One region of the Streptomyces sp. NPDC058239 genome, then DNA from elsewhere that is predicted to be linked to it. Evidence: riboswitches for the same ligand, from Rfam matches in the RefSeq annotation. Region 1 holds a riboswitch; each other region holds the start of a gene.
What was found. A riboswitch is a leader RNA that binds a small molecule or an ion and turns the genes downstream of it on or off. The one in region 1 is predicted to bind thiamine pyrophosphate.
Positions count from the first base shown of each region.

Region 2: it holds a riboswitch for thiamine pyrophosphate, as region 1 does, so the genes downstream of both, thiO (glycine oxidase ThiO) here and thiC (phosphomethylpyrimidine synthase ThiC) in region 1, are expected to answer to the same signal.
Region 3: it holds a riboswitch for thiamine pyrophosphate, as region 1 does, so the genes downstream of both, ACFVYE_RS15560 (purine-cytosine permease family protein) here and thiC (phosphomethylpyrimidine synthase ThiC) in region 1, are expected to answer to the same signal.
Region 4: it holds a riboswitch for thiamine pyrophosphate, as region 1 does, so the genes downstream of both, ACFVYE_RS22545 (thiamine ABC transporter substrate binding subunit) here and thiC (phosphomethylpyrimidine synthase ThiC) in region 1, are expected to answer to the same signal.

Region 1 covers NZ_JBHVWS010000028.1:38,576-42,216, forward strand. Annotated here, with positions in the region: gene ACFVYE_RS26900 (YibE/F family protein) at 1-1,162, opposite strand, end outside; TPP riboswitch at 1,233-1,367, shown strand; gene thiC (phosphomethylpyrimidine synthase ThiC) at 1,360-3,135, shown strand; gene ACFVYE_RS26910 (hypothetical protein) at 3,228-3,641, opposite strand, start outside.
Region 2 covers NZ_JBHVWS010000001.1:412,652-416,292, forward strand. Annotated here, with positions in the region: gene ACFVYE_RS01910 (NAD(P)/FAD-dependent oxidoreductase) at 1-1,118, opposite strand, end outside; partial or broken gene ACFVYE_RS01915 (hypothetical protein) at 1,147-1,523, opposite strand; TPP riboswitch at 1,574-1,687, shown strand; gene thiO (glycine oxidase ThiO) at 1,685-2,869, shown strand; gene thiS (sulfur carrier protein ThiS) at 2,866-3,084, shown strand; gene ACFVYE_RS01930 (thiazole synthase) at 3,087-3,641, shown strand, end outside.
Region 3 covers NZ_JBHVWS010000011.1:108,026-111,666, forward strand. Annotated here, with positions in the region: gene thiM (hydroxyethylthiazole kinase) at 1-155, opposite strand, end outside; gene ACFVYE_RS15560 (purine-cytosine permease family protein) at 229-1,635, opposite strand; TPP riboswitch at 1,627-1,721, opposite strand; gene ACFVYE_RS15565 (hypothetical protein) at 2,088-2,348, opposite strand; gene ACFVYE_RS15570 (alpha/beta hydrolase) at 2,564-3,592, opposite strand.
Region 4 covers NZ_JBHVWS010000021.1:52,132-55,772, forward strand. Annotated here, with positions in the region: gene ACFVYE_RS22540 (ABC transporter permease) at 1-473, opposite strand, end outside; gene ACFVYE_RS22545 (thiamine ABC transporter substrate binding subunit) at 635-1,744, opposite strand; TPP riboswitch at 1,819-1,935, opposite strand; gene rlmN (23S rRNA (adenine(2503)-C(2))-methyltransferase RlmN) at 1,977-3,083, opposite strand; gene ACFVYE_RS22555 (phosphatidate cytidylyltransferase) at 3,185-3,641, opposite strand, start outside.

The DNA of each region.
Region 1 (3,641 bases):
GTACGATCTCCTCCGCCACCAGCTCGCTGTTGGCCACCGTCCCCACGCTGCTCTGGGCGATCGAGAACAGCAGCAGCAGCGGCAGTGCGGCGCCCGCGTAGGCGAGCACCAGCGTATTGACGACCGAGGCGATGTGATCGCGCCCGATCCTGATCCCTGCCCGGTAGAGCCCCCGGGCACCCATCGTCGGGTTCGCCTGGTGCAGCTCCCAGACCGCCGATGTCTGGGTGACCGTCACATCGTCGAGTACTCCGAGCGAGCCGATGATGACACCGGCCAGCAGCAGACCGCTCATGTCGATGTGCGGGTACAGGCCGTGGATGAGGCCGGTGCTGTCGTCGGTGTTGCCGGTCAGGCTCGCCCAGCCGATGAAAAGAGATCCGAGCAGCCCGATCAGCAGCAGTGAGATCAGTGTGCCGATCACCGCGACCGACGTGCGGGCGGTCAGGCCGTGGCACATGTAGAGCGCAATCAGCATGATCGCACTTGCCCCGACCACCGCGACGAGCAGTGGATTCGAGCCTTGGAGGATGGCCGGGAGGATGAACAGGGTCAGCACGGCGAACGACACGGCGAGCGCGACCAGTGCCATCACCCCACGCATCCTGCCCACCGCGATCACGACCAGGGCGAAGATCCCGGCCAGCAGCGTCATCGGGAACTTCCGGTTCACATCCGTCACCGAGTACTGCAGATCATGGGGTGCGTCGGGGGCGTACGCCACGATCACGCCCTGCCCTTCGTGCAACTGACGGGGTGCGTCCGGCTGAACGATCTCGACGAAGGTCCGTCCCTTGTCGTGACCGGTCGTCACCTCGACCGTGGCCTTTTCGCACAGCCCGGGCCCGCTACCCGACGGCGGGGTGGTCTCGCCGCTGATGGGTGTCTGGGCGGCGTTCACGTCCTTGCAGTTCACCTTGTCGATATTCACCACCTTTCCCTGCTGGGTCTGCCGGTCGAAACCGACACCGGTCCGCTCGTGCGGGGGCGCGCCGCCCGGCCAGAGCACCGCCAGGCAGACGACGACCGCGGTGGCGAACGGGATCAGCACGGCCGCGATGACCTTGCGCAGATGTTTGGAGACGGGCTCGGCAGGGCCATGGCTGTGCGAGTGGCCGTGCTGATGGCCCTGCGGTTCGGGGTCGGTATGGGGGGACGTCACCGGCCGATCATTGCAAGAAGAGAAGGGCCCTCTGTTCATTACGCCGGACAGGGCGCTAGCGTGGAGGAACCTTTGCACACGCGGGAGCTCGGAGCACCGGGCTGAGAGGGCGCTGATATCCGTACATCCGTACGGGAGGAGGCTGCGCCGACCGCCGAACCTGTTACCGGGTAATGCCGGCGTAGGGAGTAGGTCTCATGACCACATCGGACGCACGCACGCCTGCCTCGAACCAGAGCGACGAGGCCGGGAAGTCCATCGGCTGGCACAAGGGGTACGTCCAGGGCTCACGCCCCGACCTCCGGGTGCCGGTCCGTCAGGTGCACCTCACCAACGGCAAGGACGTGACGCTGTACGACACGTCGGGCCCGTACACCGATCCCACCACCGAGACCGATGTCCGGCGCGGGCTCGCACCGTTGCGGGAGAGCTGGATCATCGCGCGCGGCGACACCGAGGAGTATCCGGGCCGCCCCGCCCGACCCGAGGACGACGGGCTCAAGCACACCCCGCCGCGTGGCGGGCTGCGCAACCTCGACGCGGTCTTCCCCGGCCGCCCGCGCCTGCCCCGCCGCAGCCGGGACGGGCGGCCGGTGACCCAGCTCGCGTACGCCCGCCGGGGCGAGATCACCCCGGAGATGGAGTACGTGGCGATCCGGGAGAACGTCGAACCCGAGGTGGTGCGCGAGGAGATCGCCGCGGGCCGGGCCGTGCTGCCGGCCAACGTCAACCACCCCGAGATCGAGCCGATGATCATCGGCAAGCGGTTCCTGGTGAAGGTCAATGCCAACATCGGCAACTCCGCGGTGACGTCCTCCATCGAGGAGGAGGTGGAGAAGATGACATGGGCGACGCGCTGGGGCGCCGACACGGTCATGGACCTTTCCACCGGCCGCAATATTCACACCACCCGTGAGTGGGTTCTGCGCAACTCCCCCGTGCCGATCGGCACCGTTCCCCTCTACCAGGCCCTCGAAAAGGTCGACGGCCGGGCCGAGGAGCTGACCTGGGAGATCTACAAGGACACCGTCATCGAGCAGGCCGAGCAGGGCGTCGACTACATGACGGTCCACGCCGGCGTGCGCCTGCCCTACGTCCCGCTGACCGCCCGCCGCAAGACCGGCATCGTCTCCCGCGGTGGCTCGATCATGGCGGCGTGGTGCCTCGCGCACCACAAGGAGTCGTTCCTGTATGAGCACTTCGAGGAGCTCTGCGAGATCCTCGCCACGTACGACGTGACGTACTCGCTGGGCGACGGGCTGCGCCCCGGCTCGATCGCCGACGCCAACGACGAGGCCCAGTTCGCCGAACTGCGCACGCTCGGTGAGCTGAACACGATCGCCAAGCGGTTCGGCGTCCAGACCATGATCGAGGGCCCGGGCCATGTCCCGATGCACAAGATCAAGGAGAACATCGACCTGCAGCAGGAGATCTGCGAGGAGGCGCCGTTCTACACGCTCGGCCCGCTGACCACCGATGTCGCCCCGGCGTACGACCACATCACCTCGGGCATCGGTGCGGCGATGATCGCCTGGTGGGGCACGGCGATGCTCTGCTACGTCACGCCCAAGGAGCACCTCGGCCTGCCCAACCGGGACGATGTGAAGACCGGCGTCATCACGTACAAGATCGCGGCCCATGCGGCGGACCTCGCCAAGGGGCACCCGGGGGCGCAGGACTGGGACGACGCGCTCTCCGACGCCCGTTTCGAATTCCGCTGGGAGGACCAGTTCAATCTGGCTCTCGACCCGGTCACGGCTCGGGAGTTCCACGACGAGACGCTGCCGGCCGAGCCGGCGAAGACGGCGCACTTCTGCTCGATGTGCGGCCCGAAGTTCTGCTCGATGAAGATCTCCCAGGACATCCGTCGTGAACACGGCGGTTCCCAGGCGGAGATCGACGCGGGCATGGCGGAGAAGTCCAAGGAGTTCGCGGCGGCCGGCAACCGGGTCTATCTGCCGATCGCGGACTGAGTGGGACGCGCACAAGGGGACGCCGTCCCGAGAGGCCAGGGCTTCTCGGGACGGCGTCCCGTCGTCGGTACGGGCCCGGTGCCCGGACCCGGTCAGTCCAACTCGTGCTCGGGGCCGCCGAAGTCGGGGCTGGTGAAGTCCGGGCTGGTGAATGTCGGGCGGGGGCCCGCCGCCGGGCCGTCGTCCGGGCTGGTGAAGTCCGGCCGGCTGTAGCCGATCTTCGGGATGCGGTTCGCCGAACGATGCGGTGTGCGCGACGCGCGGCCGGCGTCGGGGTCGGCGAGCGCGTCCCGCAGGAACGGCAGTATGCCGCGCTCCAGCAGTGCGTGGCGCCATGCCTCTCTCGCGCGCGCCACATCCTCCGGCAACTCGTTCTCGGCATCCTCGGCGGGCTGCGACGTCGAACCGTTGCGCAGCGCGGTGATGAGCAGTCCGACGGCGGCGGCCAGGATGGCGGCGGCCATGACCGCCGCGAAGAACCAGCCCGCGGCGACCATGGTGGAGGC
Region 2 (3,641 bases), on a different contig from region 1:
CCGTCCCGCAGCCAGCACACCGACCAGGAGGGACCGGCCGGATCGCCGCGCCACAGCAGGGTGTCGGCGCTCCCGTGGTGGCCCGCGTACTGCACGAACCGGTCGAACTGCTCGGACCAGAAGTACGGCACGGGGTCGTACGTCTGCGGCGCCGGGCCGTCCTCGGCCCCCGCCCCGATGATGTTGGCGGCGGCGGTCCGAGGGCCCTGGAGGGCGTTGTCCCAGTGGTGGATGAGAAGGCGTTCGCCGTACCGCAAGGAGGGGAACGAGGCGCAGTCACCGACCGCGTACACATCGGGGAGCGAGGTGCGCAGCGCCCCGTCGGCGGTCACCGATCCGTCGGGGCCGAGCGCGATACCGGAGCCGGCCAGCCAGCCCGTGGCGGGCCGTGCGCCGATTCCGACGACGACCGCTCCGGCCGGGATCGTGCGGCCGTCCGCGAGGATCACCCGGCCGGGTTCGATGCGGGCGACCCGGGCTCCGGTGAGGAGTTCGGCGCCGCTCTCGGCGTACCAGGCGGTCATCGGGGCGGCGACCTCGGCGGGCATCGCGTCCGCGAGGGGCCGGTCGGCGGCCTCGACGACGGTGACCTCGCAGCCCGCGGCGCGGGCCGCGGTGGCGAACTCGGCGCCGATCCAGCCCGCGCCGACGACCACGACGCCGTGCTGCCCGTCGAGTACGGGCCGCAGCCGTGCCGCGTCGTCGAGGGTGCGCAGCAGATGGACGCCGGGAACACCCTCGGCGCCGGGCAGGACAACCGGTTCGGCGCCGGTCGCGATCACCAGGACGTCGTACGCAACGGGTCCTGACGGGGTGTCCAGCTCATGCGCGCCCGGTCGTACACCGGTGACTTCGCGGCCCAGCTGCAGATCGATGTCCAGCGCCTCGAAGTCGACGTCGAAGGCGGAGTCCTCGGCCTTGCCGAGCAGTACCGCCTTGGACAGCGGGGGCCGGTCGTAGGGCTGGTGCGGTTCGGCGCCGATCAGGGCGACGGAGCCGGTGAAGCCCTGTTCCCGCAGGGCCACCGCCGTCTGCACGCCTGCCATGCCCGCGCCGACGATGACGACACGGCGTCCTGCCTGCCGGTCCGGCTGCTCTGACTGCTGCTGCTCGCTCACCCGTACACCTTAAGCATCTGACGGTTCGTCAGGAAGAGGGGAACTCTTCGACCGTGCTCGTACCACTGCCCTCCTGCGACTCCCACTCCCACCGCTCGTCCAGCCGGACCCGGCCGTCCGCGAGGTCGACGACAGTGGAGACACAGTGACCGGAGGATGTCGTGCCGTCCTGCTTCAGCTGGACGGAGGGGCACCTCCCATGCCTTTGAGGCCATGGGGGAGGAAGTCGAGGGTGTCGTCGACGCGGGTACCGACGAGATGGCCGCGGACCACGTCGCCGCCCGCGTACTCGGCCCAGACCTGGCCGTCCTTCTCGTGGTACGTGAAGCGGGTACGGGTACCGACCTGTCCCGGGGCCTGGTCGGCGACCGGTGAGAGAACGAGTCCGTCGAGCGAACGGGCCACGGTGGCTGCTCCCTTACCCGGTCCGGGGGACGGGGTCTAGGGTGGCGACGTAAAACACTCGCGGGAGCCCGGACGCACCGGGCTGAGAGGGAGGCTGGGGCGGCCTTCGACCGTACGAACCTGATCCGGGTCATGCCGGCGAAGGGAGGGGCTGGACGCCCATGCGTTCTTCTCGCAACGGAAACGGATCCGATGTCCTTGTCGTCGGGGGCGGGATCATCGGTCTGGTGACCGCCTGGCGGGCCGCGCAACGCGGACTGCGTACCGCGGTCGTCGATCCCGAACCGGGTGGCGGAGCCGCCCGGGTGGCGGCCGGCATGCTGGCCGCCGTCACCGAACTCCACTACGGCGAACAGATGCTGCTGGGCCTCAATGTCGCCTCGGCCGCCCGCTATCCGGCCTTCGCGGCCGAGCTGGAGGCGGCGAGCGGACAGGGGACGGGCTTTCGCGCCTGCGGCACCCTGGCCGTCGCGCTGGACTCCGACGACCGTGCCCATCTGCGGGATCTGCACGCCCTGCAGCAGCGTTCGGGCCTGGAGTCGGAGTGGCTCACCGGCCGCGAATGCCGCCGCCTGGAGCCGATGCTCGCGCCGGGCGTCCGCGGCGGTCTGCGGGTCGACGGCGACCACCAGATCGATCCCCGCCGGCTGGCCGCCGCACTGCTGACCGCCTGCGAGCGGGCCGGGGTGATCTTCCATCGCGGATGGGTGGAACGCCTGACGGTGACACACGACCGGGCCGCCGGAGCCGTGCTCGCCGGGGGTACGGAGCTCGCCGCCGACCAGGTCGTACTCGCCGCGGGCAGCCTCAGCGGCCGGCTCCCGGGGCTGCCGGACGAGGTCGTGCCGCCGGTCCGGCCGGTGAAGGGACAGGTGCTGCGGCTGACCGTGCCCGCCGCGTACGCACCGTTCCTCACCCGGACGGTCCGGGCCGTGGTTCGGGGCAGCCATGTCTATCTCGTACCGCGCGAGAACGGCGAACTGGTCGTCGGCGCCACCAGCGAGGAGATGGGCTGGGACACCACCGTCACCGCGGGCGGCGTCTACGAGCTGCTGCGGGACGCCCACGAGCTGGTGCCCGGCATCACCGAGCTGCCGCTCACCGAGACCCGGGCCGGTCTGCGCCCCGCCTCCCCCGACAACGCCCCGCTGCTCGGCCCCACCGCCCTGCCCGGCCTCCACCTCGCCACCGGCCACCACCGCAACGGGGTGCTGCTGACCCCCGTCACCGGCGACGTCATGGCGGAGTTCCTCACCACAGGCGAGCTGCCCGAGGTGGCCCGCCCCTTCACCCCGCACCGTTTCTCGTCCGCCGCCGTCTCCGTACGTCAGGAGCAGCCCGCATGACCGATTCCGCGCCCCTCTCCGTGTCCGTGAACGGCGAGGTCCGTCTCCTCGCCGCGGGCACCACCCTGGACACCCTTGTCGCCACCCTGACCGCCGCGCACTCCGGCGTCGCGGCCGCCGTCAACGAGACCGTCGTCCCGCGCGGCCAGTGGTCCACCGCCGCACTCGGTGACGGTGACCGCGTCGAGGTCCTGACCGCGGTCCAGGGAGGCTGACCATGTCCGACGACCTCTTCACCCTCGGCGACACCGCCTTCGGCTCCCGGCTGATCATGGGAACCGGCGGGGCGCCCAGCCTCGACGTGCTGGAACGCTCCCTGACCGCCTCCGGTACCGAGCTCACCACCGTCGCGATGCGCCGCCTCGATCCGACCGTGCAGGGCTCGGTGCTCTCCGTGCTCCAGCGGCTCTCCATCCGCGTACTGCCGAACACGGCGGGCTGCTTCACCGCGGGCGAGGCCGTGCTGACCGCCCGGCTGGCCCGCGAGGCGCTCGGCACCGACTGGATCAAGCTGGAGGTGGTGGCCGACGAGCGGACCCTGCTGCCCGACCCGATCGAGCTGCTGGACGCCGCGGAGACCCTGGTGGACGACGGCTTCACCGTGCTTCCGTACACCAATGACGACCCCGTGCTGGCCCGCAGGCTCCAGGATGTGGGGTGCGCGGCGATCATGCCGCTCGGCTCCCCCATCGGCTCCGGCCTCGGCATCCGCAATCCGCACAACTTCCAGCTGATCGTCGAGCAGGCCCGGGTGCCGGTGATTCTCGACGCG
Region 3 (3,641 bases), on a different contig from region 1:
ACCATGGCCGGTGAAGCGCCCAGCGCCAGCAGGACGTTGGCGGTGAACCCAGTGACCACCGAGTTGGTCAGGCACTGCACCAGCGGGGAGTCCGCCCGCACGCGTGCGAGGGCCTGCGGGACGAAGGCTGTGTGATCGACGGATGTCGAGGGCATTCGGAGTCGCTCCGTGCGGGAGGGGATGCTGTCGGGACGCCGGGGGCCGTCGGGATCCGTCGGCCGACGGCGGTCAGTCCTGCGGTCGGTGACGCAGCCGCAGCGGCGCGTATACCGCCAGGGCCACGAGAAACGCCACGTAGTACGAGAGGTCGGCGCCGTGCAGGGCAGCCGCCACCGGGCCCACATACAGACTGGTGTCCATGAACGGCACGGCGGCGGCGAAGGCGACGACGAACGCCAGCAACGGGGGCCATCCGGGCTGTGCCCGGGTGGTCTCGACGGCGAGGTCGATCGCGGCGCCGCCCCGCGCCCGGGCCCGGGCGAGCCAGTCGACGACGACGATCGCCACGAAACCGGGAATCCAGTAGCCGACGAACAGCAGCACGTTCTGGAAGCGGGCCGTGGTGTCGGCGGCGTGCATCCACAGCACCAGAGGGAAGCCGAGCACGGCGGCGAGGGCGGCAGCCGCCGGGCGCGGAAGGCGCACTCCCACGGTCTGCAGCGCCAGGGAACCGCTGTAGTCGTTCATGGCGTTGCTGCTGAGGGCCGCCAGCGCCACGGCGAGCAGTCCGAACGCGCCCAGCACCCCGCCGCCCAGCAGCTCGTCCACGCCCGCGGCGGTCTGGTCGGTCAGCACCGAGGCACCCCACAGGCCGAGTGTCTGTACGGCGACGAAGGACACCACGAGGCCGAGCAGCGTGCACCAGAACATGCGTGGGCGCGAGGTGGTGCGCGGCAGGTAGCGGCTGAAGTCGCTGGCGTACGGAGCCCAGGACAGGGTCAGACTCAGCGCGATGGTGCTGGTCAGGACGAACGCGCCGACCTGGTCGGCGCCGTGCGCGGTACCGGTGCCGGCGGGGTGGACACCGTCGAGCAGTCGCCAGGCGATCAGCGCGAATGCGGCGGCGAGTACGAAGGTCATGACGATCTGAAGCCGGTGGATGGCCTCGTAGCCCAGCACGCCGAGGGCGCCCTGGGCCACCAGCATGACCAGGACACCGAGCCAGAACGGCCAGCCGCACAGCCGCGCGAGCGCGTCCCCGCCGAACAGCCCGATCAGCGCGTCCCAGGCGACCGAGGACAGCCACTGCAGGATGCCGGGCACCGCCACGCCGCGGCCGAAGGCGAGCCGGGCCAGCGGCAGCTGCCCGGCACCGGTCTGGCTCCCCCAAGTGCCCAGGTAGGCGGTGGGCACCGCGCCGAGCACGGTGCCCAGCACGACGGCGGTGAGCGCGGCTGCGAAGTCCAGGCCGAGGGCGATGCCGACGGTGCCGGTGAACACGCCGGTCATGGTCAGATTGGGAGCGAACCATACGGTGAACAGGCGCCCGGGACCGCCGTAGCGGTTGCTCTCGGGGACCGGCTCTATACCGTGCGCTTCCACACGGAGGTCGCCGGGGGCCGTCGGCATCCGTCCGTCGAAAACGGCCGGTCGGCCGTCGGCGGGCAGACCGCCGGATGCATGCACCAAAGGCATGGAAGACATCCCTCCGCCAGTACGAACTGGTTCAGGTTCGACGGGTGTGATCTCAGCCCTCGGATGGGGCACCCCGTGTCCGGTACGACGGACAGACTAACCCGATCGCTCCGGCCCTCACCTCGCCGGGACCGGTACTCCGAAAGGATCTCCGACAGGAGCAAGGGGCTGCTCGGCCCGGATGGTCTGCCGTCGACGTCGTGATGGGAGCCCCAGCGGGAGGTGAGCCGGGTCACCCCCCGCGGCCGCCCTCGTCGCTGATCCGCGCGGCGCGAGGGCGGGGCGCTCCCGGTCCGGTGTCCGGAGGAGGCCGTCGGCGCACAGCACGAGGACGGCCTTCCGCGAGTCGGCGTTCAGCGGTTTCGAAGAGCACCCCGCCCCGCGGCCTGCTCCAGCGCCTCACCGTCATCGCAGCACGTGACCCCCGCCATGCCCTCCCTCGGCGTGCTCGCTCACCTTTGGCCGAGCTTGATGTGCTCGGTCAGGTTGCCGAGCTCGCTGCCGAGTTTCTGCACGGGGTCGGCGAAGGAGGCCAGGGCGGACTCGATGTCGACCGCTGCGGCCGTGTGATGCTCCATGACAGCTGCGTGCTCCAGCCGTGCCCACACGGCGGCTTCGGCCACCAGCGCGTCGCGCTGAGGACTGGCAACCGGGTGCTGGGATGCCTGGGTGAGCAGCTCGCGGGCCCTCTGGGCAGGGGTGCTGTCGTTCATGGACCGAATCTTTCCAGCGAAGGCCGGGCGACATGCGGTTTCGGGGGCGGGACACTCGGGCCGAGCCGGTGGTGGAATGGCACAGCATGCGGACGAGCTCTCCGTAACCGGTGACGATCCCACGCTCTCCCCCGCCCGGCCGGGGGCTCGTCCGATACACGGCCGACCATGGCGCGGCGGAGATGCCCGGGCGGATGATCTCGGCACATGGCCGGTCAGCCGTCGGCCCGCAGAGCGTGGAGCAGCATCGGCAGCGAGGAGTGCAACTCACGCTGCCAGTACGCCCAGCCGTGGGTCCCCGGTCCGTAGAAGTGGGTGGTCACGTGCTTCGCGCCGTTGCGTCCGAGCTCGCTCGCAAGGGCCTGGTTCTGCCTGTTGAAGTCCGCTTCGAGCGCGCTCGTGGTGCCCGGCGGGTCCAAGGGGCCGGTGGTGCCGTCGCCGCAGGACAGGTAGACGGGGATCGACTTGAGGCGCTTGGCCAGGTGGAACGGGTCGTGGGCCGCCCAGACATCACGTTGCGCGACCGGGTCGCCCCAGACCCTCAGCGGGTCGTTGCCCTGACCGGCGAAGAAACCCATGATGCGGTTCATCGACTCGTCGTTGAGCAGCGGGTGCACAGAGCCGGAGTACGCCGCAGCTGCCTTGAACATCCCGGGGTGCCGGGCGGCATACAGCAGGGCGCCCTGGCCACCCATCGAAAGTCCCGCCACGACGCGGTTCCTGCTCGCCCCCCAGTCGTGCTCGAGGAGGAGGCGCAGCTCCTTGGTGTGGAAGGTCTCCCACGCCGGGTCACCACCCTGGCCGTAGTTCCACCAGTCGCTGTACCAGCCGTTCCAGCCGGCCTCCGGCATGACCACGAGGACGTCGCGCAGGCTGTCGGTCCGCGCGACGTCGGTCTGGCTGGTCCACGACGTGTAGTCCCCGCAGCAGCCGTGCAGCAGCCAGAGGGTCGGCCAGTGCCGGCTCCGGTCGCTGGGGTCCCAGCCATCGGGCGTGAGCAGACGCACGTTCACCGTCCGGCCGCCGAGGGCCGGTGAACGGACCGACAAGTCGACCTGCCGGTCGGCTACCTGGGTGAAGGCGACGACCTCTGCACCCCGGGTCGAGGGCCCGAGCCCGCCCGCTTCCGCGGCGGGTGACACCGTCGACGCGGTGGCCGGCGCCGCCGGTATCGACGCCAGAGTGAGCAGCAGCGCGGCAAGGACGAGCAGGAGGCGGGCTCGGCGGATCGGTATGGCGGTCATGGCGGCTCCTGACGGTGGGTGGTCGCTGGCTCGGGCCTTCTCGGACCGG
Region 4 (3,641 bases), on a different contig from region 1:
GCCTCCTCCTGCCGTGGGTCGAGCTGTGACCACAGCCCGCCCACGGTCCGCACGACCACCGCGTAGTTGAAGAAGACATGGGCGAGCAGGATTGCCCAGACGGTGGTGTCGAGCCGTACGCCCCAGAGTTCGTCGAGAAACCCGCCGCGTCCCAGCAGCGCGAGGAAGGCGGTCCCGACGACGACGGTCGGCAGGACGAACGGCACGGTGACGACCGCCCGCAGCAGTTGTTTGCCGGGGAAGTCGAAGCGGGCGAAGACATAGGCGCCGGGCAGCGCGATCAGCAGGGTCAGCGCGGTCGAGGCGAGCGCCTGCCAGGTGGTGAACCAGAGGACGTCGCGAATGTCCGGCCGGGTCAGCACTTCGCCGATCCGGCCGAACTGCCAGCCCCCGTCCACCTTCAGTCCACGGCCGACGATCGCGGCGACGGGGTAGGCGAAGAACAGCGCGAAGAACGCGACGGGCACGGCCATCAGGCCGAGCCGCACCGCGCTCGCGCGCCACGCCTTTGCGCGCGCCGAGTTCGCGTGCCCGGAGCAGGCGCGCGGCCTCTTCCCGCGCGGCCCTTCCCCGTGCTCGCTCTTCCCGTGCTCGCCCCTCCCGCCCGCGTCCGTTCCGCGTACGGGGGTCTTCGCTACTTCACTACGAGCGAGGACCACGACTGAACCCACTGCTCACGGTTCTTGGAAATCTCGTCGGGGGCGACGGTCGCCGGCCTGTCCACCGTCGCACCGAACTTCGTGAAGAGTTCCGGCAGTTCCGCGCTCTTGGTGACCGGGTTCACGAACATGTTGAGTGGCATGTCCTCCTGGAATTTCTTGCTGATCAGGAAGTCCAGCAGGGCCTTGCCACCCGCCTCGTTCTTCGCGCCGTTCAACAGACCCGCGAATTCGATCTGACGGAAGCAGGTCCCGGTGGCGACCCCGGTCGGGGCCTCGGCCGGCTGCGGCTTCGCGTACAGCACCTCGACGGGCGGGCTGGAGGCGTACGAGACGACGAGCGGCCGGTCGGCCTTGGCCTTCTTACCGCCCGCGGAGCCGGAGAACTCCTCGTTGTACGCCTGCTCCCAGCCGTCGACGACCTTGACGCCGTTGCTCTTCAGCTTCTTCCAGTAGTCCTGGTAGCCCTTCTCGCCGTAGGTGGCGACGGTGCCGAGGAGGAAGCCGAGGCCGGGCGAGGAGGTCCCGGCGTTCTCGGTGACGAGGAGGTTCTTGTACTCGGGCTTCGCCAGGTCGTCGAAGGACTGCGGCGGCGCGAGCTTCTTGTCGGCGAAGTACTTCTTGTCGTAGTTGATGCAGATGTCGCCGGTGTCGATCGGGGTGACCCGGTGCTCGGCGTCCAGTTGGGTGCCGGCCGCCACCTGATCGATGCCCTTCGCCTCGTACGGCGTGAAGAGACCGCTGTCGAGAGCGCGGGAGAGCAGGGTGTTGTCGACACCGAAGAACACATCTCCCCGCGGGGAGCCCTTGGTCAGGATTTCCTGGTTGAGCGCGACACCCGCGTCACCGCTCTTCAGCACCTTGACGGTGTAGCCGGTCTCCTCGGTGAACTCCTTGAGCACATCCTTGGAGGCGTTGAAGGAGTCATGGCTGACAAGAGTCACGGTCTTCGAACCGGAGCTCTTCGTACCGCCGGAACCGGAGTCCGACTTGTCGGAGCTCCCGCATCCGGCAAGTGCCGTGACGCCGAGCGCGGCGGCGACAGCCGTCGCCGCAAGCTGCTTGGTTCTGCGTGTGGTGCTCATTGTGGATTCCTCCTGGGTTTTGGCCAGGAAGAGACGCGGCCCTGCCCCTGGAAAAGCGGGCAGGGCGCAACAGCATGAGTTGATGACCGAACTTCCTACCCGGAATGACCCGGGCGAGGTTCAGAGGGTCTGCGGCCGACCTGTTCTCGGTGCCGCACTCTCAGCGCTGTGGCGCTCCCCTGTCGGAATATGAAGTTGATTTCAGGCCCAGGCTACACGGGCCGTTCCGGCCTCAGCGCTCGGCTGCCGCCAACTGCCCGCAGGCCCCGTCGATCTCCTGGCCGCGGGTGTCCCGCACGGTCACCGGCACTCCGTGTGCCGCGATCGCGTCGACGAACGCCTTCTCGTCCTCGGGCCGCGAGGCGGTCCACTTGGAGCCGGGCGTCGGGTTCAGCGGGATCAGGTTGACGTGCACACGCTTGCCCTTGAGGAGCCGGCCGAGCCGGTCACCACGCCACGCCTGGTCGTTGATGTCCCGGATCAGCGCGTACTCGATGGAGATGCGGCGGCCGGACTTCTCCGCGTACTCCCACGCGGCGTCCAGCACCTCGCCCACCTTCCAGCGCGTGTTCACCGGGACGAGCGTGTCGCGCAGCTCGTCGTCCGGTGCGTGCAGGGAGACGGCGAGACGGCACTTGAAGCCCTCGTCGGCGAAGCGGAGCATCGCGGGCACCAGGCCCACGGTGGACACGGTGATCCCGCGCTGCGAGAGCCCCAGCCCGTCCGGCTCGGGGTCGGTCAGCCGGCGGATCGCGCCGACCACCCGGTTGTAGTTGGCGAGCGGCTCGCCCATGCCCATGAAGACGATGTTGGAGAGCCGCGCCGGACCACCGGGGACCTCCCCGTCGCGCAGCGCGCGCATGCCGTCCACGATCTGGTGGACGATCTCCGCGGTCGACAGATTGCGGTCGAGACCGGCCTGCCCCGTGGCGCAGAACGGGCAGTTCATCCCGCATCCCGCCTGCGAGGAGATGCACATCGTCACCCGCTCCGGGTAGCGCATCAGGACGGACTCCACGAGCGTCCCGTCGTGCAGCTTCCACAGCGTCTTACGGGTGGTGTCGTCGTCACAGCTGATGTGGCGGACCACCGACATCAGGTCGGGGAACATCGCCTCGGCGAGCTTGTCCCGCGAACCGGCCGGGATGTTGGTCCACTCTGCCGGGTCGTGCGCGTACCGCGCGAAGTAGTGCTGTGAGAGCTGCTGGGCGCGGAACGGCTTCTCGCCGATCGCGGCGACGGCTTCCTTGCGCTCGGCGGGCGTGAGGTCGGCGAGGTGCCGCGGCGGCTTCTTGGCTCCGCGGGGCGCGACGAAAGTGAGTTCTCCGGGCTTAGGCATGGTTCATCCAGTGTCGCAGACAGAACAGTGAGGGCCCGCCGCCCTGTGGACAACGGACCCTCACTCGCAAAAGCCCAGGTCAGGGCGGCAGAACTCGGGGATCAGCCGGAACCCACGAACAGCACCAGCAGCAGCCAGACCACCGGGGCGGTCGGCAGCAGCGAGTCCAGCCGGTCCATGATGCCGCCGTGGCCCGGCAGCAGCGTGCCCATGTCCTTGATCCCGAGGTCCCGCTTGATCATCGACTCGCCCAGGTCACCGAGAGTGGCACTGGCCGCGACCGCGAACCCCAGCAGCAGTCCCTGCCACCAGGAACCGCCGTCGATCAGGAACTGCATGCACAGCGCACCGGCGACCATCGCGAAGGCGACGGCCCCGAACAGGCCCTCGCGGGTCTTTCCGGGGCTGATGCGCGGCGCGAGCTTGTGCTTGCCGAAGCGCCAGCCGACGGCGTACGCACCCGTGTCGCTGACCACGGTCAGCAGCAGGAAGGTGAGCACCCGCTGAGGGCCGTCGTCCGCAGTCAGGAGCATGGCGACGAAGGTGGCCAGGAACGGT